DNA from 2 places in the Paraglaciecola sp. 2405UD69-4 genome. Region 2 is predicted to be linked to the other one. Evidence: predicted binding sites of a transcription regulator. Region 2 holds the regulator's gene; the other holds the start of a gene.

Region 1 (16,192 bases), on a different contig from region 2:
TTTTTTAAACCCCTTTTTGTAAACAATAGAAACAGGTACCTCAACCCCATCTCTGGCTGGAGCCATCAGCCTTTCGGTGTAATATTGAGTTTTATCATAACCCGAAGGTATCTCTTTAATTTTTCTAAGGGTCAAGGCTCTGCTAGCTATATCAAAATCATAGACACTCTCTGGGGTGATCAAAGACTCATATGTAATACGCACATGTTGCTGATTAAATTCAGGATTATGGCTTAACCTAACACAGGCTACTTTTTCAGGAAGTGGGATATCAAATCCAGGTTTGTCGTAAGGCAAAATACTTAATGACTGTATACCTTTTACACTGTTTGATACTGCTACAAAGTCTTTAAAAACTTGAAAACCTGTAAGGTATTTATCATCTGAACCAGCGATAAAGTCTTGCCAACTTTCATATTTTGGGTCGAGGTCACTTACTTTAGCAAGTCTAAAGTTGGTATGAGTATCGTTACTTAATAGATAAAAGAATCCATTACCATGATCCACCTCTAACAAGAACTTTTGTTCACGCTTACTTAGATACTCAGGGGCTTTAGTTAAATCATCTAAATCATACACCAAGGATTCAGTCGCTTCAGAATTACCCGACTGAATGACCAAATACTCGTCACTACTGGTAGGGTGAAAACTTAAAGAATAGGCGTCATCATGTTCTTCTTTTAAAATATGATCTTGTTGCTGAGTGTTTCCTAATGTATGCAAATTCACACTTTTAGTTCGCAAAATCTCTTCGTCTAACAAAGTATAAATGAGGCCTTGGTTATCTGTAGTGAATAAAACTGAGCCGTAAATATTTTGCAGATTGTCATCCAGGTACGCACCGGTAAGCAAACTGAATATTCTTACGGTGTATCTTTCACTACCATCTGTATCATATGAATAAGCCAACCAATTATTATCAGGGCTAACCTCAATAGTGCCTAAGTCAAAATACTCAAACTCTTTAGCTAATATATTCTCATCTAAAATGATCTGTTCTTCAGAGCTACCTAAGGCTCTTCTGACCCATACGCGGTAATCTTCGCCCGCTCTAAAATACCATCGGTATTCAAAACCGTTCTTTTGCCAAGGTACGGAAGTTTCAGCATCGCTAATACGGCCTTTAAACTCTTCAACTAAACTGCTGACTAAGGCCTGATTCGGCTCTATGAACCTTGCATAATATTGATTTTCAGCTTTTAGATAATCCAGTACAGGTTCGTCATCTACAGTGGGGTAACTTTTATCTTTCAACCAATGGTAGTTATCCGAAATTTCAATTCCATGGTATTCAGCTGTGAAAGCTTGTTGTTTTGCAATTGGCGCGGGTACTGTTAATTGAGTTAGTGGTGGAAATGTTTTTTGCTCAGTGTTTTGTTTGGTCACGTCAAAAGGCTCACATGAGAGAAATAAGACATTAATTAAGGTAATAATTAACAAGTACTTGGGGGGGTAATGAAACATAACTTTATATCCTTATAAATTAGTCAATTTAAGTGTCAATCAGAAAGGCTTAGCTACACCTCAAATCTACTTTACTCCTTTAACAAAAAAAGCCCAAACATTAGTGTTTGAGCTTTCTATATTGTTTACAAATAGTGAAACCAAGCTTTACTTTAGTATTCCCACCATGATTGTTGCCACCACTCTAAAAACTCTTCAAAATCGATAGACCCATCATGGTTCTTATCAATTAAGTTAAAGCCTTCTTCAACGTGGCTGGCTTTGGTTTTGGGTGATAAAACTGTTAATAATTCAATAAACTCTTTCAAGCCTATTTCACCATTACCATCAGCGTCAAAAAAATCAAACTCTTTACGAGCTTCGGCTATTTTCTCAGGAGCTAGTTTTTGTTCAGATTCAGTATTTAAAGACATAGTTTCTTCAACTTTTAATTCAATGGCTTAAGTCTAACGCTTATCACAAGTCAGTGTCTATGCACTATTGTGAACAAGGAGCAAAAAAGGTAAATAAATCACCCTTTTAGCCGTTACTTTTCCCCATAGCAGTGCGCTGAGCACGACGTGCAGCACCTTTTTGTTGGCGTCTTAGCTTAATTGCCTTGCGAGCTTCTGTGCCTAAATGCTCTTCCTTTCGCTCACGAGCAAGGTTAACTTGCTTCTCTCGCTCTCTAAAACGCGCTATCTGTTCATCACTGTGAGTACCGAAACATTTAGGGCAACTTACCCCAGATTCAAACTGTTCGCTTTGTTTATCTTCTTCAGTAATAGGTAAGCGACAGGCATAACACTGGTCATAATCACTTTTTTCTAAATCATGATTAACGGCAACACGGTTATCAAATACAAAGCAGTCACCTTCCCACATAGTGTCTTCTTTAGGCACATCTTCTAAATATTTAAGAATGCCGCCTTCTAGATGGTAAACCTCTTCAAACCCCTGCTCTTTCATATAAGCAGTTGATTTTTCGCAGCGAATACCACCGGTACAAAACATCGCAACTTTCTTATTTTTGCTTGGATCTAAATTCTCTTTTACATACTGGGGAAATTCTCGAAATGAATCTGTTTTAGGGTTAACAGCATGCTTAAAGGTACCGATTTCAATCTCGTAATCGTTACGGGTATCAATCAACAATACATCAGGGTCAGAAATCAGAGCATTCCAATCAGCGGGTTTAACGTAGGTGCCCACTGTTTTACGAGGGTCGATCCCTTCAACACCCATGGTCACGATTTCTTTCTTTAACTTTACTTTAGTGCGGTGGAACGGCTGAGTGTCATCTAAAGATTCTTTTACTGATATTGGATTCAAACGCTCATCAGCATTTAGCCATTCTAGCAAAGCATCAATGGTCTCTCTAGTTCCTGAAACCGTACCATTTATTCCTTCTTCAGCAAGAAGCAAGGTACCCTTGATATTCTTAGACTCCATAACCTGGAGTAAAGGTTGGCGAAGCTCTTTGAAGTTTTCAAGAGAGACAAATTTATATAACGCGCATACGACAAATTTAGATTGTTCAGACATAATATTACCTGCGGTTTGGGGCGTAATCCCAGAGCAAAAAATTAGGGTGCGGATGGTAGCAGATTGATGTGATTTTCGTCAAACAAGACACAGCAGTTACCCAAATCCCGAGTAGTATTGCCGTCACCTCTTTGAATCAGCTTTGCTGGTTGTTTATTTAGTTAAGCTGCTATATAACAGCAGCTCTACTTTAGTAATCAAACTGAACCTAAATGCCAGCACCTAACCCATCAAAAATAAAGGCATTTGCCACACCAGAAGCGCTCAATAACTGGTTAAAACAACACCACCAGAGTGAAACTGAGCTTTGGGTTAAAATATTTAAAAAGCACACAAAACTGCAAAGTGTTACTTGGGATGATGTAGTGATAGAAGCCTTATGCTGGGGCTGGATTGACGGCATAAAAAAATCACTTGATGAGCAAAGCTATCTACAACGCATAACTCCAAGATTACCTCGGAGCAATTGGTCCAAAAGAAACACAGAACATGTAGAGCACTTAATAGCGACAGAGCGCATGATGGAGCCTGGGATGGTTCATGTTCGAGCGGCTAAAGCTGATGGCCGCTGGGAAGAAGCCTATGTAGTAAGTAAAATGGAAGTCCCAGCAGATTTCATAGCAGCACTAGATACGCAGCCTAATGCAAAACGCTTTTACGCCACCCTTAATAAATCTCACAGAAATACCATTGCCTATAGTCTAACAAGTGCTAAAAAGCCTGAAACTAGACACAAGCGTTTTACAAAGTTTATTACTATGCTAACCAATAAAGAAAAACCCTAGTAATAACTGAGGGTTAGGTAAGTAAAGCTAGCTGTTACGCTACTACCATAAAGTAAAAAAGCGGCTATGACCGTATTATTGTTTGCTACTAAACAGGAATTTCATCTGACGATAAGTCATAGGAAGAAAACTTTCTCTCCATCAGACCGTATTTTTTGGCACTATCACGCCAAGGTATAACATGATCTGCATTAAGGTGGCTTTGTAAACTTTCTCTGTCTGGCCATAATTCGGTAAACCTGATTAGGCCTTTATCGAAAGGATCTTCTGCAACATCATAAGCAATGCAATTATCTTTCTCTCGGGTAGCATCAACAAAACTCTTAAGATGGGGTAATACCAACTCAATATTTTCTGCTGGAAACCTCAGTATCCCAAACACCACGACTTTAACTTTCATAGAAACTCCAAACTGTAATATTTAGGTAACCTCAAGGTATGCAATATGGCTATCTTTGTAAACTGTACCAAGCTATTTATTAGCCACCTACGTAGCTCTTTAGACCAATGAGTTCAAAAAGTGTATCTTCGATAACTTCTAACTCTTCTTCTCGGTCAAACCCTTTACAACCATGGTAATGATAAATGGTTTTCTTAGTATTGGCATATTGCAAAGATAGAACAGTACTAGGGTGATCTGTCCATTGCTCTTGGCAGGGGCTTTCTTTTTCAGACCATCCATAGTTATCGCGAAACGTTTGAAAATCGCTGCTATCTAACAAACGTATGATATTTTGAAAAAGGTCAGAATCCTTTGGAAGCCTATGTATTCCAGTTAGCTCTGTATGGGCTTCGCCATTAAAAACAATTACGCCATCTGAAAACACATTTACCTCATAGACTGGGCAAGTACCAAAACAAGGCGTTGTAGACAGACTAAATACATCGGTGGTGCTTGGATTAGCAGCTAGACTGAATGCAAAAAGCAGCACAGATAAGATAACACTTTTCATCGATTCACCCTCAACATATAAACATTACTCATACCTATTTGGAGTGCATTTGTAGCCACTATTGATAATGGTCGTTCTCGTAAAGTCTTATCCATAAAACTGCTATTAGTAAATTCATCAATCAATTTATCCAGATAGCGAACAATACCCATAAGAGGTCTTCGACCTCCTCAACATGCCCCCACCACATTGCCCAAAACACAATAATATTCAGTTAAAGTTAGCGACCTAATAGTTATTGCCAATACGCAGCTAACCACTATAACTAGTCTTTACTCTAGCTAAACCTCAGCTTCTGGAACCTTAATTCGTAATTTTGCCATTTTTTCATAATAAGGTTGTACGGCCTCTACAACTTTTAATTGTTGCTCGTTCAAAACAAAATCTTGCTGAATATAAGGTGAAAAGCCAGTGGATTTTTCTACACTGTGGTACCAGTGTTTTGCCCACACGCCATCGGACTCTCTGGGGCCTTTTGGCCACGCTAGCATCCCTGTATCAAAGGGTATCGCTAACGCCTTACACACTTCTGACAAAATATACTCAGGATGTTTAAGCACATCATTTGAATCAATAACAGGAATACTCTGTCCAGTAATTTGCGTAATCTCGTCATATAATTCGGCTTGCCTGATAATACCTATATCTTGAGCGCTACACTGGCCCATACTATTTGTGTATGAGTTAACCACTTGCGCTGGATCGCGAATTAAAAAGCAGTGTTTGAAGCTTTTGGTCCACCCTAAATCAACATCATCTAACATATGGTGAGTCATATGTTTTTGATATTGAAACTGGGTTATACAGTCGCCCTCGGTTAATTGCTTAACAACCTTTTTGTAATCAGTACTTTGCTCAGCGAGAATATCCTCAAAACAGGGATGAGGACTTTGGGTTTGCTGTAAATAATAAGCATAAAAAGGCTCATCGATAACCTGGCAGTCGCTACGGTTTTCCCAACTACGCATCATGGCGGTAGAAATATTACGAGGGCCAGACCACATGGCGATTCGGGTTGTCATAATTATTACTCTCTTTAAAGATTAGTTTTTTACAAGCCAATTCAAATGTTAAAACTCTGCTTCGACGTTAAAGGTCATCAACTCTTTGCTTTTGGGGTGCCTAATCGTCAGGCTTTGTGCATGCAAATGTAAACGGTGAGTTCTAAGGCCGTACAAATCATCTCCAACAATGGGCATATTTAACCCTTCGCCGTGAGCACAATGTAACCTTAATTGATGGGTCCGGCCTGTGTAAGGTTTCAACAACACTTTAGTTTGATTTATATGGGGGAAACGTTCAATTACCTGCCAAAATGTCTTAGCTGGCTTACCATCTTGCTTACATATTATTTGCCTTGGCCTGTCGTAATAATCCCCTCGCATAGGCAGGTTTATCTCACCTTGTTCATGCTCTGGTATCCCCTCAACTAATGCAACATATTCTTTATGAACATCTCGCTGTATAAATTGCTTTTGTAAAAATTTATTGGCTCTTGGGTTAAGGGCTAACACCATTAATCCAGAGGTAGACATATCTAACCTGTGTACGATTAAAGGCCCAGTTGCTTCTGGAAATTGCTGTTTTATCCGCAAATATACTGAGTCAGAAATATCTTTCCCCGGCACAGATAAAAATTCGGTAGGCTTATTAACTATCACTATATCTTCATCTTGATAGACGATATCTAAAATTTTACCTGCGCCACAATTTTGAATAAGGGGGTTATCTTCTACATCTAACCCCTGCAGCATGTGCTTTAAAATTGGATGGCATTTACCCATACAGGCTGGGTAGTATTGCTTATGCTTTCTTATTTCGGATTTAGGCGAAGCGCCCCACCAAAACTCAGCCATAGCCAAAGGCGTAAGATTTTGCTTAAAAGCATAATGTAAAAGCTTGGGCGCAGCGCATTCCCCCGCTCCTGCTGGAGGCGTATTAAGTGGCGTTTCAGCAAATATATCGAGTAGACTTTTTGGCACTAAAGCTTGATTCAAAAACTGATACTGAGAGAATATTTTGTTTTGTAAATTTGCTGAGAGTTGTTTTCTTTGAAGCTTTAAGGAAGCAATTTCATGGGTTAGTTTTACAAGTCTTTGCTGTACGTTTTCTATAGCACTTTCAGACTGTTCAGTTAAATCTCTTAGACGCCATTTATCGTAAACACTTTGTTTCGCCAACTCGCCAAGGGCGTCTTCATTTTTATCACTTTGGATGGCTAGCGTTTTCCGCTTAGCTTTTCGGGCCTTACGGTTTGCAATCAACTCCTCTTTGAGGGAGTTCAGTTTACAGTTAAAATCACTTTTAACCTCATCTAACTGCTTGGTTAAGTTTAGCAGTTCGGGGGCATTTTCTTGGGTTTCTATTTGTTCGTTTAATTGATAAATCGCGAGCTGTTCGGCCAAGAAAAAGCTATCTTTAGCTAACAAATCAAATACGGGAGGCACAAAGCCTTTCAAAAGATTTTGCTTGGCTAATTTACCTGAGAATGCCGTTATAAACCCCAACTCGCCCTGAGCATTTTTTACCAACAATACCCCAAACATTTTCCCAATAATTAAGTCAGGATCATCGCCCAAACCAAAGTTATGATACCAAGACGTTTGAGACTGCAAATACTTTTGTACTTGCTCTGCAGCAAGCACGCACAGAGGATGCGGCTCATAATAAAACGGAAAGGTAAAACGTTCTGGTAATGCATAGTTTTCAACAGATTCTGTAAAATAGGTAAAGCAACTATTTTCAAACTCTTGTGGGTAAGTGGTAGAAGTATTCAAATTTTAAGAAGCCGTGATAATAGTTGAACCTGACGAATGCCCTCTTTGAGACACCTAGCTCAACGGGTCTCAAAGAGTGTGATTAACAAAAAACTAAGGTTTAATGGATACCTCTTTTTGTTTGTAAATAAGTAGCAAAGCTGCCCAGCCAATGGCTTCCCATGTAATGCATATCGTGAATAACTGAATTAATACCTGCTTCTTTATGGTTTTTAGCAGCACTAACAAGGGCGTTTACACGAGGGTCTTGTTTATTCAGTGCAGAGGCAATACCTTCTAACATCCAGGCACGGCTTAGGTTTAAACCATCTAGATGTGCAAGTTTACCATCACTTTTATCCGCCACAGTAGCCACAGTCAACCAGTTCGAGCTGCCATCGGTAGGTATACTCGGTAAAAAGTCGCCTAACCATTTAGCGTACTCTGCTGCAGGTAACACTCGGCGCATTAAATCAGCTTCAGCAATGCAAGGAGACAAAAAGTCTTGCCCTGAAGGCTCATAACTCAAAGGACAATTTACGTCATTTATATATAAACGATTTACAGTTGTAGTTAATAAATTTCGAAAATCTTGATTTTGCGCTGTAATACTCCAATCTAGCATTAACCCAAAAGCAAAAGCGGTTTGGCTATGCTCACCTACTCGAATAGGAAAAGCCAACTTAGGTAGCCAATCACTCACATTTGCAACAATCTTATCCTCTAAGGGTTTAAGTGTCGTTAACCACTGTTTTGCTTTAGGGCTATCCCATTGGCGTAACTCACCCGTGAGTTGTAAAAACCAAGCTAAGCCGTAAGGGCGCTCAAAACTCGTTCCGGTATTAGGGCGATTAAAATATGCAAGCTCTGCTGTAATATTGTCTTTGGTAAAACTTTCATCAAGGCTATTTATAATATCTTGATAGTGCTTGTTATTAGGGTACTGACTAGCTATACGAGTTAACAACCAATGGCCATGCACAGAAGAGTGCCAATCAAAACACCCGTAAAATGCCGGATATAATTGCTTGGGAGTCTTAACATGCTCATCTTTCGTCATCATGTGTTTAATAATATTAGGATATTCTTTGTGAACGCACTCAAGGGCTAACTCAGCAAAACGATTCATCACTTGGGTTTGGCTAGGAGCAGAAGGTTCAGTCGCTTGCTGGCTAAAAGTAGTCACGCTGTAAAAAACCGCTAATACACATACAATTTTTAATTTCATAATGATTACTTGCAAATATATAGACCTAGTTGGTGAAAAAGAATAAACGCTCCAGACAAGCATAGCAACAAAAGCAAAAAATTAAGACTAAAGTATTAATTACCCCAACCATTATATTTTACCTTTAAGTTTCAAATAGATAGACATCTACATTCATTGAAAAAAAGTCATTGCATCCCGTGGATTTTTTGCGTTTAATGCTAAGAGTTGCTCAAGTAACAACCAATAACAAATATAGATAAGGATGTTGTCAAAAATAATAATAATAATAAATAGGCAAGATCATTTTGAACTCCTTATCTACTGTAAATACGCAAAATTTAAAATCAGTTATTCCCCAAATTAAATCCTATGAAGAACGTCTGCAAGCCCTTAACCTTTGGTGGGGTAAAATTTCCTTAATTGGTAAAATTAACAGCCAAAATGTATCGGATAGTATTCTCGAAGAGATGCACTACACCCGCCAAAAGTTTTCTAAGCTCCAAGAAAGACTGATTCAAAACCTACTTAACGCTCACCTACAAAAACGCATGGCTGAGGACCAAAACAAATCTCAGGTAGCAGTTGATATCCTCATTAGAAATCTATTTGAAAGAACAGCTGATGTTGGTTTTTTAGCAACAGACGATGACATTCGAAACTTCTTACTTATCCAAAATAAGAGTGAAAATGATCGCTTAAAGATGCAAGTTCGGCTGCAAGAATATGTAAAGAAGTACTCTGTATATGATGAAATCATAATACTTGACCCTACAGGTAAAGTGCAGATTAATTTAAACCCCGACAACAAGATCACCCACAGCAAAGATCCACTCATTTTCGAAACCCTTTCCACCAAGCAAGACTATATTGAAACCTTTGGTAAAAGTGATTTACAACCTCAGCAACAACACTCATTAATTTATTCTTGCACCATTAAAACCAGTAACAATCAAGATGCTAAGGTTTTAGGGGTTCTATGCTTATGTTTTCGATTTGATGATGAAATGGAAAGTATATTCAATAATTTACAGTCTAAAGGTATGACTAGCAGTATTAATATTGTTGACGCAAAACATAAGGTTATTGCATCTAGTCACCCACAAATTTTCGAACTAGAAGACTTTCTTACAGATCATGAATCAACCACTTTAGTGAGTTTTAAACAACAAGATTACCTATCGACCAAATCAACCACAAAGGGATATCAGGGCTTTATGGGCCTGTCTTGGTGCGGACAGGTTATGACCCCCCTTCAAGATGCGTTTCAACATACACATCAAGTAAGCAGCACCCCAAATGAAGCATTTACTTTATTAAATTCAGAACTATTTTCAGACGAATTAAAAGATATTTACCGAAGTTCGATGCTAATTAACGACGATCTAAGCTTAGTTGTATTAAATGGCATCATTGCCGCTGCAAGAAATAGTGCAGTTGAATTCATGCCAGTTTTGGACGAAATCAAAAAAACCGGACAAGGCATAGTGTCTATTTTTTCTGATTCAATCGATAATCTAAAATCTACAGTATTAAGTTCAAGGCTGAGTGACTTGAGTTTTTACGCAAGCTTAGCTGTGGATATAATGGATCGTAATTTATACGAAAGAGCAAATGATGTGAGATGGTGGGCATTAACTACTGTTTTTCGCGAACACTTACAAAGCAAAGAACTTAGCAGCGCAGCCAAACAAGAAATTTCAAACATACTGCTCTACATAAACAAGTTATACACGGTTTACACCAATTTATATGTTTACGATAGAAATGGAGTCATCTTAGCCGTTTCAAACCAAGACCAAGGGCACTTCATTGGCCAACAAGTTGAGCCTAAAAGCGGTGCAGCTGAAGCACTGCAAGTGAACGATTCACAAAAATATTCGGTTTCAAGTTTCGCTAAAAGCAATCAATATCAAAATAACCAAACCTATATATACAATGCTTCGATAACAAACTTGGAACAATCAAGTGTAATAGGTGGCATTGGGATTGTTTTTGATAGCAAACCAGAATTTTCGGAGATGTTAAACGACACACTACCGATTGACGAGCAGGGCAAAATTATTAATGGATGTTTCGCAATTTATTGCCAACGAGACGGCATGATAGTTTCAAGTACAGAGAACTCACCCCAAGGTGTGGGTGAAATAGTCGACTTAGATAAAGACCTTTTATCGTTACAAAATGGCGAGCAGCATTCTTTGTTAGTTGAATATAAAGGCAAACCTTATGCTGCTGGCATAGCCGCTTCAAATGGCTACAGAGAATATAAAACCACGGGCGATTATTGTAATGATATATTAGCCTTAATAATGCTACCTAGCTAATACCTTTTGGCAGCAAAAGTAAATAATAATTAACATTAAGTTAAACACAGCCAACCTAACAAGATAATGTTAAACTTTGCAACTATTTTCATTGAAATTTACTCTAAAAAACACGATAAACACATTAAAAATCAAATATCCTAAATTCTAGACAACGTAAATCAGTAAATTACCTAAACAGCAAGTTCGCGGCATTTCATGTTAATTTACCAACACTTTTCTCTAATAATTGCCTTTTATCCATCATTTTATGGCATAGTGGCGAAAACTTCCTATTATGATGAAAGTTGGTACTAACAAGCCTAACGCTACTACCCAATTATTTATCAAATACCGAGACAAAATATGAAAATTTTAATTCGAAATCTAGATCGTACAACCAATGAAGACGAGCTCAAGTTGTTATTTCAAGAATATGGAACTGTACAATCTTGTAACCTAGTTACAGACAAAGTCAGCGGCACATCTAAAGGGTTTGCTTTTATAGAAATGCCAAAAGTAGGAGAAGCTAAAGCAGCAATCAAAAATTTAAACTATAAGACACTGGGAGAGAATAAAATAAGAGTTAAAAAAGCAGAGCCTAAAGCTGCGGATACCCCAGAAGACTAAACCTATTTACCGATTTATATAAAAGCCACTAAGCAGCAGTGGCTTTTAGCCCATCTAAAATATCAAACAAAGCGGTTTCATCAACCTCAATATCTTGGCTAAGCTCATTAGTCACTCGGTTTTGTGTAAAGACACTAGTATTAGCAAGCACTTCTTCATCGATAGCATTAGGATTATTGCGCAGCGATAAAGGCTCTGGATGCATTGCCAACCAAAGGTGCGCCGACCTAATATGGCCACTTCCCATCAAGTTTGCGGTATTTTCAGCCTTTTTCCAATAATTTGCATCTACTGCCAAAGAGGAGCGTTTGTAATAATGAAGCCCTTGATTATCTATTGAGACATACTGAGGCTCCTCTGTTTTTTCTATACGAGGACGATAAAGACTATTTGGCTCTAACATTGCTAACAAAAGAGCAAATTTAGCACCCTGCTGAGAGGAACGATTAAGCTCTCCATTTAACTCGAGATCACCAGATAAGGTAAAATCAACATGGGCATTGTTTAGATTGCTTTCTGAGCTTAACAAATATAATCCAAAGTAATTAAAGGATGAATAACCTATTTATCGCATTAAACAGCGAAGACTTTAGGTAAATCTGTAGATCTGCCTCCTAACCTTTGACATTTACAATTAAATCACCAGAATGTCTTACCTGACTTTTAGTCACCATAATTTATGGTTACAACAAGCTATCTCTTTAACTTATGACTACTACTTGTATTATTTAGGAATTTTTTTAATGAATAGACTGCTGCGCGCTATCTTCCCTCTAGCGATATTGCCCCTCTCTCCTTATGTATTTTCTGCAGATAATACAAGCCTATTAAACACATATAGTAAGGATACTTTAATAGAATCAAGAATCGTTGGTGGCGACGAAGCGGTAGCCGATGACTGGCCTTGGATCGCTGCTTATGTTTTTCCATTTGGTACAGGTGATACATCATTAGTTGTAAATAATGAAACCTTTGATACTAACCCTTTTACTTATGGTACAGGCGGCCAAGCGAATGCTGAAATTGTCGATTGCGGCTTAGGCGACTACACATGTACAGAAGCTGCCGGAAAAGTGTGCCTAATCGAGCGGGGTGATATTAACTTTTCTTTAAAAGTTAATAATTGTGAATCAGGCGGTGGTGTTGGTGCAATCATATATAACAATGAAGAAGAAGGTAACTTTATTGGTACTTTGGGTGATGGCTTTATTGGAACTATTCCAGCGGTTGCAATCAGTCGTGATGATGGCCTTCTTTTGCTCGAAGAGATAGGCGAGCTTGCAAGTATTAATGTTTCCTTTGCTCAAGATATAGTCTGCGGGGGCTCTTTTATAGGCGACAAATGGGTCATAACAGCCGCACATTGTGTTGAAGATAGTACTTATCACAGTATTCTTAAGATGAATGTAGGTGAATACGACTTAACAGATGGAGCTGAAAACGCAATAGATATAGCCAACGTCTATATTCATCCAGACTACGATCCAAATGCATTTAACAACGATATTGCCATAGTAGAGCTGGCTGAATCATTGACTGTACCTGCAGTCACTATAGCAACATCTGAAGTAACCTCTCAATATGCAATAGAAAATAGCACAGCTACCGTTGCTGGCTGGGGGAGTAGAATTGGGTATGAGCCAAACGAAGAACACATTGAAGATTTTCCAGATATCCTACAACAAGTTGATTTACAGCTTTACACCAATCAAGAATGTATAAGTACATTAAGCGAAAACGTCTTTGTTGATGACTCAGATATAACAAGCAACATGATTTGTGCAGGCGTTCCAGCTGGAGGTAAAAGCTCCTGTCAGGGCGATAGCGGGGGCCCTTTAGTAATCAATACAGGCTCTGGCGTTCAACAAGTGGGCATTGTTAGTTTCGGATTTGGTTGTGGCGCTGAGGGGTACCCAGGTGTCTATACCCGAGTTTCTGAGTACATCGATTGGATAAATAACATCACAGGTGGTGTAGCAATTGAAACTCAGTTTGACTTTGGAGTTGTACTAGAAGGTGAATCACTCAGTGAGAGCTTTGAAGTGTCTAATAATAGTATTTCAACAGTAACGCTCAGTTTTGAAACATCCGGCAGTAACTCTATTACTATTGACAGCACAGCATGTAACACTATAGCTGCGAACAGTTCTTGCGAGATTGACGTTACCTATACACCAAGTGGGAGTGAAGATTTAAACGCTGAAATCATTATTTCTACAGATAACATTAATATCCCGGGTAATAACTTAAAGCTGACAGGTATTGCCCTAGCTGAGTCTAACTCAATCGGTGCATTAGTTGGAGAAACTGACGTTACTTGGTTTAGTGGTGGCTCTAATGAACTGGGCTGGGTTTCAAATACCCAAGAAGGCATTGAAAGTGGCGCCATTACAGATTTACAAGAAAGTACCCTAGTCGCATTGGTAAGCGGCACAGGCACCTTTACCTTTGAATGGTCTGTTTCTTCAGAAGAAAATACAGCCCTTGAGCCTACCGATGATGATTATGAGCCCTACGATGCCCTATTCGTTTATGTAAATGATGAATTACTTGATTTCATTACAGGAGACGTGGACTTTACAGAATACAGCATAGAGTTGTCAGGTGGCACAAACGTTATTACTTGGGTTTACAGTAAAGATTTAAATACTAGCTCTGGAGATGATAAAGGTTACATACGTAACGTTGACTTCCAAGTTCCAACAGACTCCACAGACACTGTGACAGAGACTTCTAATAACTCATCTGGAGGTGGCAGCTTAATGTGGTTAACACTATTGATAATTTTTGGGTTAGGAATACGGAATATATTAACGACTAAGTAATTAATTTAACCTACATAAAAATGCAAGGTCGCATTAATCAATACTATACAGCCTCTAAATATCAAGAGGCTGTATGTAAAAGATACAATAATTGCTAAAAATAAAAATTAGAGCAAATCTGTCAGATCATCTAAGCAAGACATAACTTGATTACTAGCTTGCTCCATTGCCACTAAGTATTTTACTGCTTCGTCTTTATTGCCTTTTGCCAATAACTCCATTGCTTTTAATCCGTTTTGATGTACTGCTTCGTGGGGCTTATCTAAATTTCTAAAAGGCGCGCTATCAGCATATTTTTGTTTGCCTTCGGCTTGATACCATTTTCCTAAACGACACATCTTATGGTCAGCAAAAGCATCTAAATTATGCTCTTTAAGTCCATAAATAACAGCGTAAACTTCACTTTTCCAAACTATATGATCTAACTTAACTGTCTGTATAAATGAGCGGTGAGATCCACTTGTAATAGTATCTTTCATGGCATTACTAGAATTAACAATAGATGTAAAACTACTATTTAACTCACTAACACCGACTGATAAGGTATCATTGTTGCCTTTAATTTCATTAACAGAATCCACGGCATCCGCTGTTGAGGATATAATATCACCAACTAAGTCAGCGACCTCACTTGCAGACTTATTCGTTTCATTGGCTAAAGAGCGCACTTCGTCGGCAACTACACTAAATCCTCTTCCAGCATCTCCGGCTCTGGCAGCTTCAATAGCAGCATTTAATGCAAGTAGGTTAGTTTGGTCGGAAATACTAGTAATAGTAGTAACAAATGTATTGATGTTATCAGCCTTATTAGAGAGGCCTGAAATATTAGCAGTCATTGTCATCATTTTTGTACTTAGTTCAGACATTGATGAAGCGATTGACTCTAAAGATGTAGAAGAGCTTTCAAATAACTTATTAATCCCTTCAATTGACTCACTTTGCTTGTCAATGCGTTGAAATGACTCTAGCACTGTTTGTCTTATACCTTCCACTTGCCCCAAAGAATCGAGCGTACACTTTACTAAAGTTTTTTCATAACTAGCGCTGGAAGAGTTTTCCAAAGCATTTGCTGCAACTACCTTTTTAAGATCTATATTCTCTGACTGCACAGCATCAAGTTTTTGAGATAACTCAATAACTCTTTGCTCTAATTGGTTTTTCTCAGATATTACTTTCTTGTACTGCGAAGACAAGACAAACCTATTGACCCCTTAGTTTCTAACTTAGTTACTAAATATCGGCTGATTATTCAAAGCCTTCAACAAGATAAACAGGTTTCATAAAAATAGAGGCGATTAGTTTGCTTTAACTCTTTGCCAAGCCGCTTCCATATTCTCTAAATCAGCGTCAGCAACACAAGAGCCTTGCGCTTTTAAAAGCTGCTCGACTTGCCTAAAGCGCTGTTCAAATTTGTGATTAGCTTTAATTAAGGCGCTTTCGGCATTAACATTAAGGTGCCTTGCAAGATTAACCACCGAAAACAACAAGTCACCAACCTCCTCTTCAACGGCTTGTTGATTTGGGTTTGCAACTGCAACTTCATCAATAACTTCTTGGATTTCTTCCCTAACCTTAGCAACGACAGGGTCAAGAGTGGGCCAATCAAACCCGACTTTTGCACATTGCTTTTGTAATTTATGAGCTTTGATTAAGGGGGTAACGCCACTAGGTATATTGGCTAATAGGCTTGAGTCATTATCTTTACCGGATTCAGCACGCTCTTGAGCTTTTATATCATCCCA
Region 2 (16,192 bases):
GCTGATGCAAACGAAAAAACAGAAGAACCCACCGCAAAAAAAATTGAAGACTCCCGAAAAAAAGGTCAAATAGCTAGGTCTAAAGAATTAGCTACAACCTTGGTTTTAGTCTCCAGTGCCGTTGCTTTTTTAATGATTGGGGCGCAAATAGCCAGTGCGCTTTTTGAGGTAACGCGACGAACCTTTACATTATCTAGAGATGAAACTTATGACTTAAATCATATGTTTCAAGCTTGGGGATTTGCTTTTGAAACTATAAGCTTTCCAGTTTTGTTTTACATGTTGATCGTAACGGTCGCGGGTGTGTATGGGAACATTGCTTTAGGAGGATACAATTTCACATGGCAATCGGCTGCGCCAAAAGCAAGTAAAATTAGTCCTGTTGCCGGTATTAAACGCATGTTTGGTATGAATAGTATCGTAGAGCTATTTAAAGCAATTGCTAAGTTTTTGGTCGTGGCAACTATGGCTTATGTTTCTTTAATTGTATTTCAAGATGAAGCATTACATTTAGACTTAGAACTCTACCCACAGAATATATTTCACGCCTTAGAACTTATTGCTTGGGCTTTTTTAATTATGTGCTGTGCGCTTATTCCTATTGCTGTATTTGATGTGCCTTATCAAAGCTATAAGCATAATAAAGAAATGAAAATGTCTTTACAGGAAGTGAAAGATGAACGGAAAAATGCTGATGGAGATCCCCAAGTAAAAGGCCGTATACGTAAGTTGCAATATCAAGCTGCTGCCAACCGAATGATGCAGGAAGTCCCCCATGCCGATGTTGTAGTTACAAACCCTACTCATTTTTCTGTGGCTTTAAAGTATGACCAGCTTGGAACTAAAGCGCCTACACTTGTGGCTAAAGGGGTTGATGAAATGGCCATGCACATACGAAAGATTGCTAAAGCTCATGATGTGCCTATTGTTGCCTCTCCAATGTTGGCAAGAGCTATCTATTACTCCACTGAAGCCGAACACGAAATTCCAGAAAAGTTATTTATGGCGGTTGCACAGGTACTTGCCTATGTTTATCAGCTCAAAGCCTATAAAAAAGGTAAAGGAAAAAGGCCAACCCCTCTTAAGTCTAACTTGCCTATTCCTCCAGAATTACGACGATAGTCTGAATTATTGTGAATCTTCTAATTTTGGCGCACTAGTTGCTTTTGAGTAAATAACTAGTCGATAAAATACAGAAGTGTCAATTTTTCGTTTATGGAACTTACTCCTTATTTAAATAGATTTAATAAAGATAACTTTAAAACCGCTGCCTCTGGCTTAGGGGCACCTGTAGTTTTGTTGGCTATTATGGGCATGGTTATTTTACCTATGCCTGCATTCTTATTAGATATTTTATTCAGCTTTAATATCGCACTTTCATTAGTAGTTATTTTGGTCTCTGTCTTTACTAAAAAACCAGTAGATTTCGGAATCTTTCCTTTGGTGTTGTTAATTGCAACGGTTTTGCGGTTAGCCCTTAATGTGGCATCGACACGAATAGTTTTACTCGAAGGCCATGAAGGTGGTGATGCCGCTGGTAAGGTTATTCAGGCCTTTGGTGAGGTAGTAATCGGTGGTAATTATGCTGTAGGTATAGTGGTATTTGCCATTTTACTCATTATTAACTTTAAAGTAGTAACCGCTGGAGCAGGCCGTATATCTGAAGTAAGTGCTAGATTTACACTAGACGCTATGCCCGGCAAGCAAATGGCCATAGATGCAGATTTGAACGCGGGCTTTATAGATTCGGACGAAGCTAGAAAAAGGCGTGTGGAGATAACTACCGAAGCAGATTTTTATGGTTCAATGGATGGTGCATCCAAATTTGTAAAAGGTGATGCTGTAGCTGGTCTATTTATTATGTTGATTAACATAGTAGGGGGGCTATTTATAGGGATGATCCAACACGATTTAGGTTTTGGACAAGCAATCGAAATATATACGTTATTAACCATTGGTGATGGATTAGTGGCGCAAATACCTTCACTTTTACTCTCAGTCGCCACTGCGATTATAGTTACCCGTGAAAATGACTCTCAGGAAATGGGGTCAGAGTTAACCAAGCAACTGGGTAATCAGCAGGCCTTATATATCACCTCTGGTGTATTATTTGTAATGGGGATTGTTCCTGGTATGCCACATGTAGCCTTTTTGGGGTTCAGTGCCGTTGTCGGCGGTTATGCTTATTACAACTATTGGCGTGCACAAAAAGCAGCGAATGAACCTCAAGTTGTAAGCAATTTACCAGAGCAAAACCAGCAACCTGCAGAAATAAAAGAGTTAGGTTGGGATGACGTACAACATGTGGATACCATAGGGTTAGAAGTAGGTTATAGGTTAATCCCTTTGGTGGATAAGGCCCAAGGTGGTGAATTGTTAAACCGTATTAAAGGGGTCAGAAAAAAGTTATCTCAAGAGCTAGGTTTTTTAATTCCCCCAGTACATATCCGCGATAACTTAGATCTAAGTCCAAATAATTATACGATTGCTATGCTTGGGGTAACAGTAGGCGAAGCTGAAATAAGTCATGACGATGAGCTCGCAATTAACCCTGGCCAGGTTTTTGGGAAGCTTGAAGGAAAAGTCACGAAAGATCCCGCCTTTGGTTTAGATGCCGTATGGATAAGAGCAAATCAAAGAGAGCATGCACAAACATTAGGCTATACGGTGGTCGATGCTGCAACCGTTGTGGCAACGCACCTAAGCCAATTACTTACTAACAATGCTTATCAATTACTTGGTCATGAGGAAGTTCAACAGCTATTGGATATGTTAGCGAAAAACAGTCCTAAGCTAGTAGAAGGATTAGTACCTGATGTGTTGCCTTTGAGCACGGTTGTAAAAGTCCTACAAACTATGCTCTACGAAGGGGTACCAATTAGAGATATGCGTAGCATAGTTCAAACTTTATGCGAGTTTGGTCCCAAAAGCCAAGATCCAGATGTACTTGTGTCTGCTGTTCGAATTGCTTTGAAAAGGTTAATTGTTCAAGAAATTAATGGCGGAGCGATGGAAATACCCGTGATCACTCTGGCTCCAGAACTGGAACAAATGTTGCACCAGTCATTACAGGCTGGTGGTGCAGACGGTGCTGGTATTGAGCCAGGACTAGCAGAGAAATTACAAACATCATTGAATGAAGCATCACAGCAACAAGAGTTAGCTGGAGAGCCCGCGGTGCTGCTGACATCAGGCATGTTAAGGCCAGTGTTGTCTAAGTTTTTAAAACACTCAGTGAGCGGGTTACACGTATTGTCTTATCAGGAAATTCCTGATGACAAACAAATTAAAATTGTAAGTGCAGTAGGTCAATAATCTGACGGTATAGCGTTGAATTATTAGCCTAAGGGGGAAAAGTGAAGATTAGACGGTTTTATGGCAAAGACATGCGAGAAGCGCTTAAACAAGTTAAAGATGAGTTAGGCGGTGATGCTGTTATTATGTCTAACAAAAAGCACGCAGATGGTATTGAGATAGTCGCTGCATACGACAAAGAACCAGATGCACAACTTGTACCCAAGAAATCAAGAGATGTAACTAGCCAGCAAACAGCTACTAAAACACCATCTTTGAGCGAGATTATAGGTGATACTGCACCTGATAGTTTAAAAGCCTTACTGGAAAAACAATCTCAAGCAAAGGTCAATAAAACCGATGATATTGAGACTTATCGCCCCGAAGATTCGAAAAGTCATGCTGTTAATCGTTCTCAACCACCTCGTCAAAACCATCAAACCGATGCGTTAGCTGATATGCGTAAAGAGTTATCATCTTTAAGAAATATTCTTCAGTTTCAAGTGTCAGGTTTGATTGCCCAAGAAAAACAAAGACAACATCCATTACACGGCTACTTGCTCGAAAAATTACAAGGTATGGGTATTTCGTCCTCTTTAGCAGATGAAGTGGTTTCATATACCCCAGAGTCATGTGATGAGCGCCAGGCTTGGCTATTTTTGCTAAAGTTACTTGCTAATAAATTGCAGACTAAACATGATGATATTTTGTCTCAACCTGGCGTTGTCGCTTTAATGGGGCCAACAGGAACTGGAAAAACCACTACAATTGCTAAGTTGGCTGCACAAGCAGTAAGAAAATACGGAGTGGAAAACGTTGCGGTAATAACCCTAGATAACTACCGAATTGGGGCATTTGACCAAATAGCGACTTACGGTAAAATAATTGGGTGTCCTGTAAAACAAGCACAAGACGCAAATCAGTTAACTGATTTACTTTTTCAATTTAAGAATAAACGGTTAGTATTAATAGACACTGCTGGTTATAGTCAAAAAGATGCAAGGTTAATCAAGCAGTTAGATACAATAAAACAAAATTCATGTGTTAACATACGTAAATATTTAGTGATACAAGCGAACTGTCAATATCAAGCTATGCAGCAAACAGTGAACGAGTATCGAAAGATTTCTTTGCATGGGTGTATTTTGACTAAGTTAGATGAGTGTTACAGTTTAGGAGAGGCCATAAGTGTGGCCATCGAAAACAAATTACAGGTTTGTTATCTAGCTGACGGGCAAAGAGTCCCAGAAGACTTGCAGTCAGCCAGCACTAAGTATTTAATTACAAGTGCAGCAAAGCTTTATAAAAAATATGCTTTAATTCATACTACCGCTAGTCAAGTTAACAGTGAAGTAGCGGCAATATGATTGAGGACCAAGCGAGTAGCCTTAGAAGAATGAATCAATCTAGATTAATTAAAGTTATTGCTGTCACAGGCGGTAAAGGTGGTGTAGGAAAAACCAATGTTACCTTGAATACTGCTATTTCTATGGCACAGCAAGGTAAGCGAGTTATGGTTCTCGATGCCGATTTAGGGTTAGCTAACGTAGATGTGTTATTGGGACTTAGGGTTGAGAAAAACTTGTCTCATGTCTTGTCCGGTGAATGTACGTTAGATGATGTATTGGTTGAAGGACCATATGGAATTCAAATAGCGCCAGCGACAAGTGGAAGTCAGTCAATGACTGAGTTGACGCCCACTGAACATGCAGGTCTTATTCGAGCGTTTAGTGAGCTACAATCGCAAATTGATGTGTTGATTGTGGATACCGCTGCTGGCATCTCAGATATGGTTTTAAGCTTTTCAAAAGCAGCTCAAGATATTTTGGTTGTGGTGTGTGATGAACCCACATCATTGACTGATGCTTATGCATTAATCAAAATATTAAACAAAGAGCATGGGATCTTCCGCTTTAAAATTGTTGCTAACATGGTTCGTAGTCTACGTGAGGGTGACGAGCTATTTTCAAAGCTAACCAAAGTGACAAATAGATTTTTGGATGTCGCATTAGAATTGGTTGCAGTGGTACCTTTTGATGAGAATGTACGTAAGTCTGTTAGAAAACAAAAAGCGGTTGTTGAAGCTTTTCCTACAGCGCCAGCTGCAAAAGCAATTCGAGGCTTGGCTCAAAAAGCAATCAGCTGGCCAATTCCTAACCAACCAGGTGGGCATTTAGAGTTTTTTCTTGAGCAATTAGTAACAAAGAAAACAGTGGAAGATAACCGGTGACTAGTAAAGCATCAGCCTATCAACAACTAGCTAATAAGAATGAGTTGGTTGAACGCCATGCATCTTTGGTTAAACGTATCGCACATCATTTAATGGTGCGTTTGCCAGCAAGTGTTTTGGTTGACGATTTGATTCAAGCAGGCATGATTGGGCTTTTAGAGGCTTCTAGAAATTTTGACGGTAGTAAAGGTGCCAGTTTTGAAACCTTTGCTGGTATCAGGATAAGAGGCTCCATGTTAGATGAGATTAGAAAAGGTGATTGGACGCCACGATCTGTACATAAAAATGGTAGAGCGATAACAGAGGCCATTAATCAAGTAGAAAGAGCAACGGGTAGAGATGCAAGGGACATTGATGTTGCTGAGAAATTACAAGTTAGTATTGAAAGCTATCATCAAATGTTAAATGAAGTGAATGCTGGCAAAATAATAGGAATGGAAGATCTCGGGGTAACTGAAGATGTGATTGGAACTGAGCAAACGAAAGGATCTGATGCACCTTTTGATGATTTGGTTCAAGGTTCATTTCAAAAAGCACTTGCTTATACCATCACTACTTTACCAGAGAGAGAAGCCATTGTACTGTCTCTGTACTATGATGAAGAATTAAACTTAAGAGAAATAGGTGAAGTGCTTGATGTTAGCGAGTCTAGAGTAAGTCAAATACATAGCCAAGCTATGTTGAAACTAAAATCTCGTATGCAATATTGGCGCTCACATGAATAACGTAATGATATATATGAAACAGAACGGGACGTTTTGATTCTCACCGGAGGTGGTTTTGGATAAGAACATGAAAATTCTTGTTGTTGATGACTTTTCGACAATGCGCCGTATTATCAAGAATCTTTTAAAAGATCTTGGTTTTACTAACATACAAGAAGCGGATGATGGCAGTACTGCATTACCTATGCTTCAGCAAGGTGTTTTTGACTTTGTAGTAACTGACTGGAATATGCCTGGTATGCAAGGTATTGACTTGCTAAGAGCAATTAGAGCAGATGAAAAGCTAAAGCACATTCCTGTTTTAATGGTAACAGCTGAGGCAAAGAAAGAACAAATAGTTGCTGCAGCTCAAGCTGGGGTTAATGGTTATGTCATTAAGCCTTTTACTGCTGCCACACTGAAAGAGAAGTTGGCGAAAATATTCGAACGTTTAGGCTAAATTCAGGTTTCCCTGAGTGCTAGGAGAGACTATATGAACACCCTAAGTTCACCTCCCATTTCGCTTGAAGATGCTAAGAAATTGGTAAGCTTGATTGAAAGTGGTGAAAACCAAGAAGCCCATGATCTTCTTGATAGTACAGGAAAGCATGCATCAATTGAGTTATTTGCTGAAGTTGGAAAGCTAACTCGTCAATTACATGATTCTTTGAATCATTTTCAACTCGATCCTCGTATTGCCGATTTAGCAAATGAAGATATTCCAGATGCACAGAGTAGGCTTACCTATGTTATGGAACTAACCGAAGACGCAGCAAATAAAACGATGGATTTGGTGGATTCATGTATGTTGGTTGCTACCGATTTAAATTCTGGCATTGTAAAACTCCAGCCTGAGTGGAAAAAGCTGATGGCACGTGAGCTGAAACTAGGCGAGTTTAATCAGTTAGTTAAGAACATGGATGAGTTTCTTCAAAATGGTGTTGATGGCACCACTAATCTTACTGGCTTTTTGACAGAAGTGCTGATGGCACAAGGCTACCAAGATTTGACAGGTCAAGTAATCCGCAGAGTAATCGAGTTAGTAAAAGAAGTTGAAGACAGTTTAGTCGATATGCTGACGATATTTGGGGGGCTTGAGTTAAAAGATAAAGAGCAGGCATCTGAAAGTTCTAATATATCTGATAACAAAGCCGATAAGGTTAAGGCTGAGGGTCCAATCTTGGACGCAGACAGTAGAGAAGATGTAGCGTCTAATCAAGATGACGTTGATGATTTGCTTTCGAGTCTAGGGTTTTAGGGGTACTGAAGATATGGCGTTTGATGTAGATGAGGAAATATTACAAGACTTTTTGGTCGAGGCAGGGGAAATATTAGAGCAGTTGCAGGAGCAACTGGTTGATTTAGAAAATAACCCTGAAGACGCTGATTTACTCAACGCGATATTTCGTGGCTACCATACAGTAAAAGGCGGCGCTGGTTTCTTGTCGCTTACTGAGCTAGTTGAAATTTGCCATGGTGCAGAAAATGTATTCGATGTTATGCGAAATGGCCAGCGAACCCTAACCCCAGAGCTCATGGATGTTATTTTACAAGCTACCGACTCTGTGGTCGTCATGTTTGATAATGTAAAAGCTGGAGAACCTCTAGTAGCAGCCGACCAAGAACTCATCGAAACCTTAACTAGATTAAGCCAACCTGAATCTGAAGACGAAGTACAGACAATTGAAGAAGCTGCTGTGATTGAGGAAGTAGAGCCAGTAACCGAACCCATCGATGATGATTCAGCGACACCATCTGCCACAGATGACTTTAGTGAGGACGAGTTTGAAGCATTATTAGATGAGTTACATGGTAATAATCCGCCAGCTTCTAAAGAAACTCCGGTTTCAGAGCCTGTTTCTTCAGGGGATGAAGATATAAGTGATGATGAGTTTGAAGCCTTACTAGATGAACTTCACGGGAAAGGGCAGTTTAAGGCAGAAGCAACACCCGCAGTAGCAGATAGTAGCGAAACCCCAAGCAGTTCTTCAGGTGATGATATTACTGATGATGAGTTTGAAGCATTATTAGATGAATTGCACGGTAAAGGCAAAGGGCCTGCTGCAAACGAAGCCCCCGCGCCATCTGATGTGAATACCCCAGCAAGTAAGCCTGAAGTCAAAGCAGACAAAGTTGTTAAAAACACAGCGCCGGAATCAAAAGCTGCGCCTAATAAACCTACAGCGCCTAGCGCACCAGCCAAACGAGTTGCAAAGCCAACAACAACCAAAGATGAGAAAAAGCCTGCGACTCCTGTTCAAGGTGAAACCACGGTTCGTGTTGATACTAAACGTTTAGATCAGATTATGAATATGGTTGGAGAGTTGGTTTTAGTTAGAAATCGCTTGTTGAGTTTGGGGGTTAATGTCAACGATGAAAGCATGTCAAAAGCGATTGCTAACCTTGATGTTGTCACCGGTGACTTGCAAGGTGCTGTGATGAAAACGCGAATGCAGCCAATTAAAAAGGTTTTCGGAAGATTTCCTCGAGTTGTTCGTGACCTTGCTAGAACATTGAAAAAAGAGATTACCTTAGAATTAGAAGGTGAAGAAACAGATTTAGATAAAAACTTAGTGGAAGCACTAGCTGATCCATTGGTGCATTTAGTTAGGAACTCTGTCGATCACGGCATAGAAATGCCAGAAGAGAGAAAAGCAGCAGGTAAGCCCAGTTTAGGAACGGTAAAATTATCCGCATCACAAGAGGGTGACCATATACTCTTGACAATTGTTGATGATGGTAAAGGGATGGACCCGGATAAGTTAAAAGAGATTGCTATTTCTAGAGGAGTACTGGACGCAGATGCTGCAGCAAGAATGACTGATGTTGAAGCATTTAATTTGATATTTGCGCCAGGTTTTTCAACTAAGACTGAAATATCTGAGGTTTCTGGTCGTGGTGTCGGCATGGACGTCGTGAAAACCAAAATTAATCAATTAAATGGTACGGTAAATATAGATTCAAAAATGGGGGTTGGAACAACCTTAGAGATTAAAGTGCCTCTGACTCTGGCTATTTTACCTACCTTGATGATCGTGATTGGTAAACAGACATTTGCTTTGCCACTGGGCTCTGTGAATGAAATTATTAACATGGATATTGAAAAGACCAATAAAGTGGATGGCCAATTGACTATGATTGTGCGTTCACGGGCGATTCCGCTGTTTTATCTAGCAGAGTGGCTGAGTAAAGATAAAACAAGTATTGATAGAGCAAAAGGACATGTTGTCGTGGTCCAAATCGGTACGCAACAGCTTGGATTTGTGGTCGACGCGCTAATTGGTCAAGAGGAAGTCGTGATAAAGCCTTTGGATGAGTTATTGCAAGGCACGCCAGGAATGGCAGGTGCAACCATCACTAGTGATGGTGGTATAGCGCTAATTTTAGATATTCCCGGCTTACTTAAAAGGTACGCTGTAAAAAAATCATAGCGACTAAAGTGGAGCAGGTCTGCAATAACCACCCATCTAAGCTAAAAATGTTAATAAGGTAATAGGCGACATGGCTTATAGGATTCTAATTGTTGACGACTCAACTTTTTTTCGTCGTAGGATCACTCAGATATTAGAGAAAGATAAAGAGCTTCAAGTGGTAGGCGAAGCTAAGGACGGTAGAGAAGCGTTAGCTGAAGTAAGAAGATTAAAGCCTGATGTGGTAACCATGGATGTTGAAATGCCAGTAATGGATGGTATTACTGCAGTTAAAAGTATAATGGCTACTGCCCCCGTTCCAATTATTATGTTTTCATCACTAACAAGTGAAGGGGCCAAAGCTACATTAGAGGCCTTAGATGCTGGCGCATTAGACTTTCTTCCTAAGAAATTTGAAGATATTGCTTTAAATAGAGAAGAAGCTGTACGTTTACTACAAGGCCGCGTGAAAGCGCTTTGTCTCAAAAAAAGGCATATTAGTAGCCCTTCTTCTAGAGTGGTAAACAAAGGGCAGAAAAATTTACTACTAAGCCGCCCGCCTCCTAGGGCAGTTAGTCATGAAAATAAAAGCGATATTAGTAGCAGCACCTATAAAGTAAAGAATTATCAATGTTTGGCAATCGGGGCATCTACTGGTGGACCAGTCGCCCTTCAGAAAATTTTAACCGCTTTACCAGCTAGTTTTAAGGTTCCTATTGTTGTTGTGCAACACATGCCAGGTACCTTTACCAAGGCATTTGCTAAGCGCTTAAACGATTTATGTCAGATACAAGTCAAGGAAGGAGAGCAAGGGGATAGTTTGAAACCAGGTGTTTGTTATATTGCACCAGGAGGCAAACAAATGATTGTGGAGGGAAAGGGAAGTTTAGCAAGGTTAACTATCCATGAAACGCAAAGGTATCCTGATCATATTTATAAGCCAAGTGTTGATCTTACGTTTGACTCCTTGAGTGATGTTTATTTGGGTAACGTTTTAGCTGTTATTTTGACTGGTATGGGGGCTGACGGTAGAGAAGGGTGCCGTAAACTGAAAAGCCAAGGGGCCACTATTTGGGCTCAAGATGCAAATAGTTGTGTTGTATATGGAATGCCACAAGCAGTAACTGTTGCTGGAATATCACAAGAGAATTACGACATAGAACAAATGTCTGGTCGTATTAAAGCTGAAATGCGTAGGTAAATTTGGAGGGGCATATCTGTGAATTATAAAGTTAGTTATACCTCTTTCATTAATTATATAGCTAAGGCGTAATTGTGATTACCTGGACTGTTGCTAATCAGAAGGGGGGGGTAGGTAAAACTACAACTACTGTTACCCTAGGTGGCTTACTCGCTCAAAAAGGCAAAAGAGTGCTACTTGTGGATACAGACCCTCAAGCGTCTTTGAGTTACTATTTTGGGGTAGACTCAGAAGAGCTCTCTTCTAGCCTTTACACTGTTTTTACTGCAGGGGAGGGCTTAAGTAAAGATACAGTTTTAGATAGTTTATGCCCAACTAAGTTAGACTCTTTATTTATTTTGCCGGCGACTATGGCGATGGCGACATTGGATAGGAAGCTGGGAACCCAAAATGGTATGGGGCTTCTTTTGCGCCGTGCTTTGGATTTAGTATCTGATGAGTTTGATTATGCGATAGTTGACTGTCCGCCGGTTTTAGGCGTCCTGATGATCAATGCTTTAGCTGCATGTGACCGTGTTATTGTGCCCGTACAAACTGAGTTTTTGGCATTAAAAGGGTTAGAGAGAATGATGCATTCCATGGATGTCATGCAAAAGTCCTTATCGAAGCAGTTTGTATATACAATAGTACCTACTATGTATGACAAGAGAGTTAAAGCAGCGACAGGGTCTTACAGCACGTTAACCAGATCATATAAAGACAAGGTATGGGTTGGCTTAATCCCTATTGATACTAAATTTAGAGATGCTAGCCAAGCACAAAGTCCCCCGTCGGTATATAGCCCTAAGTCAAGAGGAGTGTTTGCTTACAGTAAACTTCTTACTTTTTTAGAGAAATTGGAAGGAGAGATATGAGTCGTCGCCACTTTGCTGATGAAAGCGTTATGGAAGACTATATGTCAGCACTATTGACCGAAGAGCCGCCAGTAGAAGAAGTTCAAAGGCAGGCAGTAGAGCATTTGTTAAAGGCGGTTCCTGCTTCTAGAAGCGAGCCTTTCGAACATACTGAAGATAAATTTGTACAATCTGAGCCTATTGTGGCTAAAGTTGTTAAGCCACTGGTCGAAACTAAAGTATCTACCGATGTAAAATCAAGCGAAAAGGAATTAGGTGTTATTCCAACCGAAAAGTTTCAGGTATTGATCTTTGAGGTAGCAGGTATGACTTTGGCTGTTCCTTTAACTGAGTTAGGTGGAATACATCAGTTTGAAAGCGTAAATCAGCTATTTGGTAAGCCGGCTTGGTTTAACGGTGTAATGATTATTAGAGATGAAAAGTATAATGTCGTTGACACTATCAAGTGGCTAATGCCAGAAAAGTCTATAGAAAAGGTGGCAGAGTCTACAAAATACCAATATCTTATAGTGTTAGGTGATAGTCAGTGGGGACTGAGTTGTGAAAGCCTTATTAACAACGTAACTTTATCTCCAGAGGATGTAAAGTGGCGTAACATTAAAGGTAGTCGCCCTTGGGTATCTGGTATGGTTAAGAAGAAAATGTGTGCTTTGGTAAACGTTAAACAATTAGTTACTATGTTAGACCAAGGCTTAAGCTGTAACGATTTGCCTGATTCAGGCCGGAGCAATTTGAATGAGTGACGAAAGAAGTGCAAGCAATACCGTAGCTGCAAGTGGCGATGAAGTTTTGCAGTGGGTAACTTATAAACTAGCTGAAGAAACCTATGGGATAAATGTAATGCAAGTGCAGGAAGTATTGCGTTATACAGAAATTGCCCCAGTTCCAGGCGCACCTGATTATGTACTAGGCATTATTAACCTTAGGGGGAATGTTGTTACCGTAATCGATACACGTTCACGTTTTGGTTTACCGCCTTCAGACATGACAGATAACACTCGTATTGTAATCATCGAGTCTGATGAACAAGTTGTTGGAATACTAGTAGATAGCGTCGCTGAAGTGGTTTATTTAAGATCTTCAGAGATTGATAGTGCACCAAATGTAGGTACTGAAGAAAGTGCTAAGTTTATTCAAGGCGTGAGTAACCGAGATGGTCAGCTATTAATTTTAGTGGATTTAGACAAACTACTGAATGATGAAGAATGGAACGAAATCTCTAATATTTAATAACTTTAACATCTGTAAGGCATTGTTTGTTGTTTCCAGCTGTTGTGGTTTCTAATTTAAAATAAGTCACTGCATTGAGGCGTTTATGACTATTCCACTTATTCTGAGTATTGTCGCTTGCGTCATTGCGGTGTTCTGCTTAGGACTTATTTTTAAAAGTTACAAGCGTAATAAAGATGTTTGGCTTCAAACACAGTCATGCCTTAATACACTATCTGAATTAAGCTCGGGTATTAACCTTCTGCGGGAAGAGCTCCATGAGGTTCGTAGTGGTAGTATTGGGGTGAGCAAAAGAGTTAAAGGGCTTAGTCAAGAGCTAAAAGACTTACAGTCTGCTCATCAACTGCTGGCTGAGCAAGATCCGCAAAGTCGATTTTATAACAAAGCTGCAAAACTGATTAATGACGGTGCAAGTTTGTCTGAAGTTATAAATGAGTGTGATATGCCAACCGCTGAGGCAGAACTTCTTTTTAACTTGCATAAGAACAGTCGCTGATCCTAGCTGTTATCCCTAAGGTTTTTTAACCATAGTGATTTAGCATATCATCCTCGCAGTCCATTTATTGTCATTTAATAATAAGAAAAACAACATCCTTGAAGTATCTGTAATATGCCTCACTTCTATAACTAAGCCCTAATTGCTCTTTTGGTGAATTTATTCTGAAATGAAAATCACGGCCTATAGAAATCAAAAGGTTATAGGTCAACTTGAGAATATAAAATTAAAGTAATTCTCAATAAAATGAGGATTTAGCATTTGCAGCCAAGGTTGAAACTCTCTAAAAAGGGAATCCATCTTGGTTGAAGTATTAGCCTGAAAAGATAGTTATATACGTGTAAATTTACTTTAATCCAGATTCAATCTTGCACTTTAAATAAGTATCTTAAATCTGTTCGACTACGAAGAGCGAATTACAGCCATTGGATGATTCTGATATAACAGTCCGTTTCAGGGCCCTAGAGCAGACCTATTGGCTCTACCCTTGAATAATATGCAGCAGACGATCACTCATCTACAACACATACATTGAGTGAAAGGAGTACCTCAGCGCATCTAAATACAAATAGCGATATGAAAAAAACAAGCACGCTGTGCCGGTAACCATTCATTAGCGTTTAGGTTGGAGGCCAGTGTATTTAGCCATGAAAGCTAAATACTCGGCAGCTGAGTTTAACGCTTTTTGCGTATTTGAGCCTCCAGATGTATGACCGCCTTGCTCGTCATACTTAAGAACAATAGGCGCGTCACCACTTGAATATTGCTGTAGCTTTGCCGTCATTTTTCGCGCCTGAAGTGGTGGTACCCGGGTGTCGAAGTCGCCACTACTTATATAAATGGCTGGATACGCCACCCCTTTTTCTACAGCTTGATAAGGTGAGTATTTAATCAGGTATTCAAACTGTGTTTTAATAGAAGCATTGCCATATTCAAGTAATGCAGGCGCATTATTGTTTTTGAAGCGATAGTAACCAATCATATCTAAATCAGGCACTTGGCATACCACTGCATTTGCAAGATCGGGAACTTGAGTAATAACTGAGGCTACCAATAAACCACCGTTGCTGGCTCCCTGTATTGATAGTTGCTCTTTAGAAGTATAGCTTTTACTTTTAAGCCAGCTGGCTGCTGCTATAAAATCATCAAAAACGTTTTGCTTATTTGCAAGTTGCCCCTGGCGATGCCATTCTTTTCCAAATTCTGCTCCGCCACGGATATTAGCAATAGCGTACAGGCCCCCCATTTCTAACCAAGCTGCCAGTGGTGTCGAAAATCTAGGCTTTATGCTGTATGCAAACCCTCCATAACCATACAATATAGTGGGTTTGGGTTCTGAAGTATTAAAGCCTTTTTTACCCATTAAAAAGATTGGAAACTTGGTATTATCTTTTGATGAGATCCAAAATTGTTTTACCTCATAAGCTTCACTATTAAACGCAACTTCGTCCTTTGAATATACCTCAATTTTTTCACTGCCTAATTTATACTTAAAGGTTGTTCTGGGTGATAAAAAAGATTCACTACCAAAGAAAAATTCGTCTGATTCGGCGTTTCCCGAGATTTTGGTAATTGATGAAAATTTTGGTATGGGAACCTGTTCTAATAAGGCTCCGTTAACGGAGAATATATGCAGTTCATTTTGCACATTATGCAAATAGGTTACTGCATGTTTATTATCGATGACAGACACATAGTCAATCACCCTTTCTGAGTTTTCTTTTATAGCTACCTTCCAATTTTCGTACTCGGGTTGGGCAAGGTCAACTTCAAAAACTTCACCATTATTAGCTGAAAAATTACTGAATATAAATAATCTTTCTCCAATAAACCACGCATTGAATTGACCATCTTTACCTTCAACCAAAGTTACTAACTGATTAGGTTCAGTGACATCCCTAAGGTATAAGTCGGAGCGAGACCAGCCATGTTCAACTGAAAAAATTTGGTAACGACCTGACTTTGACTCATTAACTGCAATCCAGTTATCAAGGGGAATGCCTTGCCCAAAAATTACTTTGTCATCATTTAACTTCGTTCCAAATCTGTGTTCATATATAAGTTCTGATTCGTCTCGAGTGCGTTTGACATAGAAAAAGCCAGATCCGTCTTGCTTAAATTCTAACTGATTATATAGCCCGTAAGGTAAAACCGTCTTAAGATCTTTCCCTGTCACGACATTTCTAAACCTCACTTCTTGTTCGTCTGCTCCGGTTAATGTCAGGCCGTAGGCAACCATCTTGCCATCGCTACTTATATCTAAAATTTCAACTCTGGCGGTGCCCTCGTTACTAAATTCATAGGGGTCTAGTAAAACTCTTTCTTTCCCTACCTTATCTTTAACGAAATACTTCCATGCGTTACTTTCTGCCGGGTGTTTCCATACGAATAAATAATCTCCTTTTAATAATGGAGTGGCATTTTTTGTAGACTTTGACATTCGGTTTAGGAGCTCATTAAATTCGGAATACGTAGGAAGGTTGCTGAGTTGAGCTTCTGCAAAAACTTGTTGCGACTCAATCCATTTACGAGTCTCTGGCGAATAATCTTCTTCTAACCAACGAAAAGGGTCCGCAATTTTATGACCATGCAATTCATCTATAACAATGTGTTGTTTTGAATCTGGGTAATTTGGCTTAGTTTTCTGAGGTGATTCTGTAGAGCTGCAACTGACTATTATGAGAGCGAATACAGCGAGTATTAGCTTATTTGCGTGCATGTGAATTTCCTTTTCTAGCTTAGCAATTACTTAATCCTGTCACTACTCTGGTTG

What was found. The regulator FliA, encoded in region 2, starts transcription of late flagellar genes. The targets are predictions, from matches to a motif close to CTAAAGNTNNNNNNNNNNNNGCCGATA.
Region 1: the regulator FliA is predicted to act here: its motif matches at 12,192-12,218, upstream of ACMUMK_RS03930 (VC2046/SO_2500 family protein).

What each region holds. Positions count from the first base shown of each region.
Region 1 is NZ_JBLIXM010000001.1:867,311-883,502, reverse strand. It holds gene ACMUMK_RS03985 (S9 family peptidase) at 1-1,464, opposite strand, end outside; gene ACMUMK_RS03980 (EF-hand domain-containing protein) at 1,617-1,877, opposite strand; gene ACMUMK_RS03975 (rhodanese-related sulfurtransferase) at 1,984-2,988, opposite strand; gene ACMUMK_RS03970 (YdeI/OmpD-associated family protein) at 3,201-3,773, shown strand; gene ACMUMK_RS03965 (putative quinol monooxygenase) at 3,862-4,173, opposite strand; gene ACMUMK_RS03960 (DUF6438 domain-containing protein) at 4,253-4,726, opposite strand; gene ACMUMK_RS03955 (HAD family hydrolase) at 5,008-5,748, opposite strand; gene ACMUMK_RS03950 (pseudouridine synthase) at 5,797-7,503, opposite strand; gene ACMUMK_RS03945 (DUF2891 domain-containing protein) at 7,604-8,710, opposite strand; gene ACMUMK_RS03940 (cache domain-containing protein) at 8,998-11,016, shown strand; gene ACMUMK_RS03935 (RNA recognition motif domain-containing protein) at 11,362-11,625, shown strand; gene ACMUMK_RS03930 (VC2046/SO_2500 family protein) at 11,654-12,154, opposite strand; gene ACMUMK_RS03925 (trypsin-like serine protease) at 12,369-14,450, shown strand; gene ACMUMK_RS03920 (methyl-accepting chemotaxis protein) at 14,558-15,643, opposite strand; gene mazG (nucleoside triphosphate pyrophosphohydrolase) at 15,746-16,192, opposite strand, start outside.
Region 2 is NZ_JBLIXM010000002.1:885,121-901,312, reverse strand. It holds gene flhB (flagellar biosynthesis protein FlhB) at 1-1,122, shown strand, start outside; gene flhA (flagellar biosynthesis protein FlhA) at 1,216-3,315, shown strand; gene flhF (flagellar biosynthesis protein FlhF) at 3,357-4,661, shown strand; gene ACMUMK_RS10370 (MinD/ParA family protein) at 4,658-5,524, shown strand; gene ACMUMK_RS10365 (RNA polymerase sigma factor FliA) at 5,521-6,249, shown strand; gene cheY (chemotaxis response regulator CheY) at 6,305-6,688, shown strand; gene ACMUMK_RS10355 (protein phosphatase CheZ) at 6,722-7,486, shown strand; gene ACMUMK_RS10350 (chemotaxis protein CheW) at 7,500-9,659, shown strand; gene ACMUMK_RS10345 (protein-glutamate methylesterase/protein-glutamine glutaminase) at 9,730-10,839, shown strand; gene ACMUMK_RS10340 (ParA family protein) at 10,914-11,693, shown strand; gene ACMUMK_RS10335 (chemotaxis protein CheW) at 11,690-12,436, shown strand; gene ACMUMK_RS10330 (chemotaxis protein CheW) at 12,429-12,923, shown strand; gene ACMUMK_RS10325 (DUF2802 domain-containing protein) at 13,009-13,419, shown strand; gene ACMUMK_RS10320 (prolyl oligopeptidase family serine peptidase) at 14,033-16,138, opposite strand.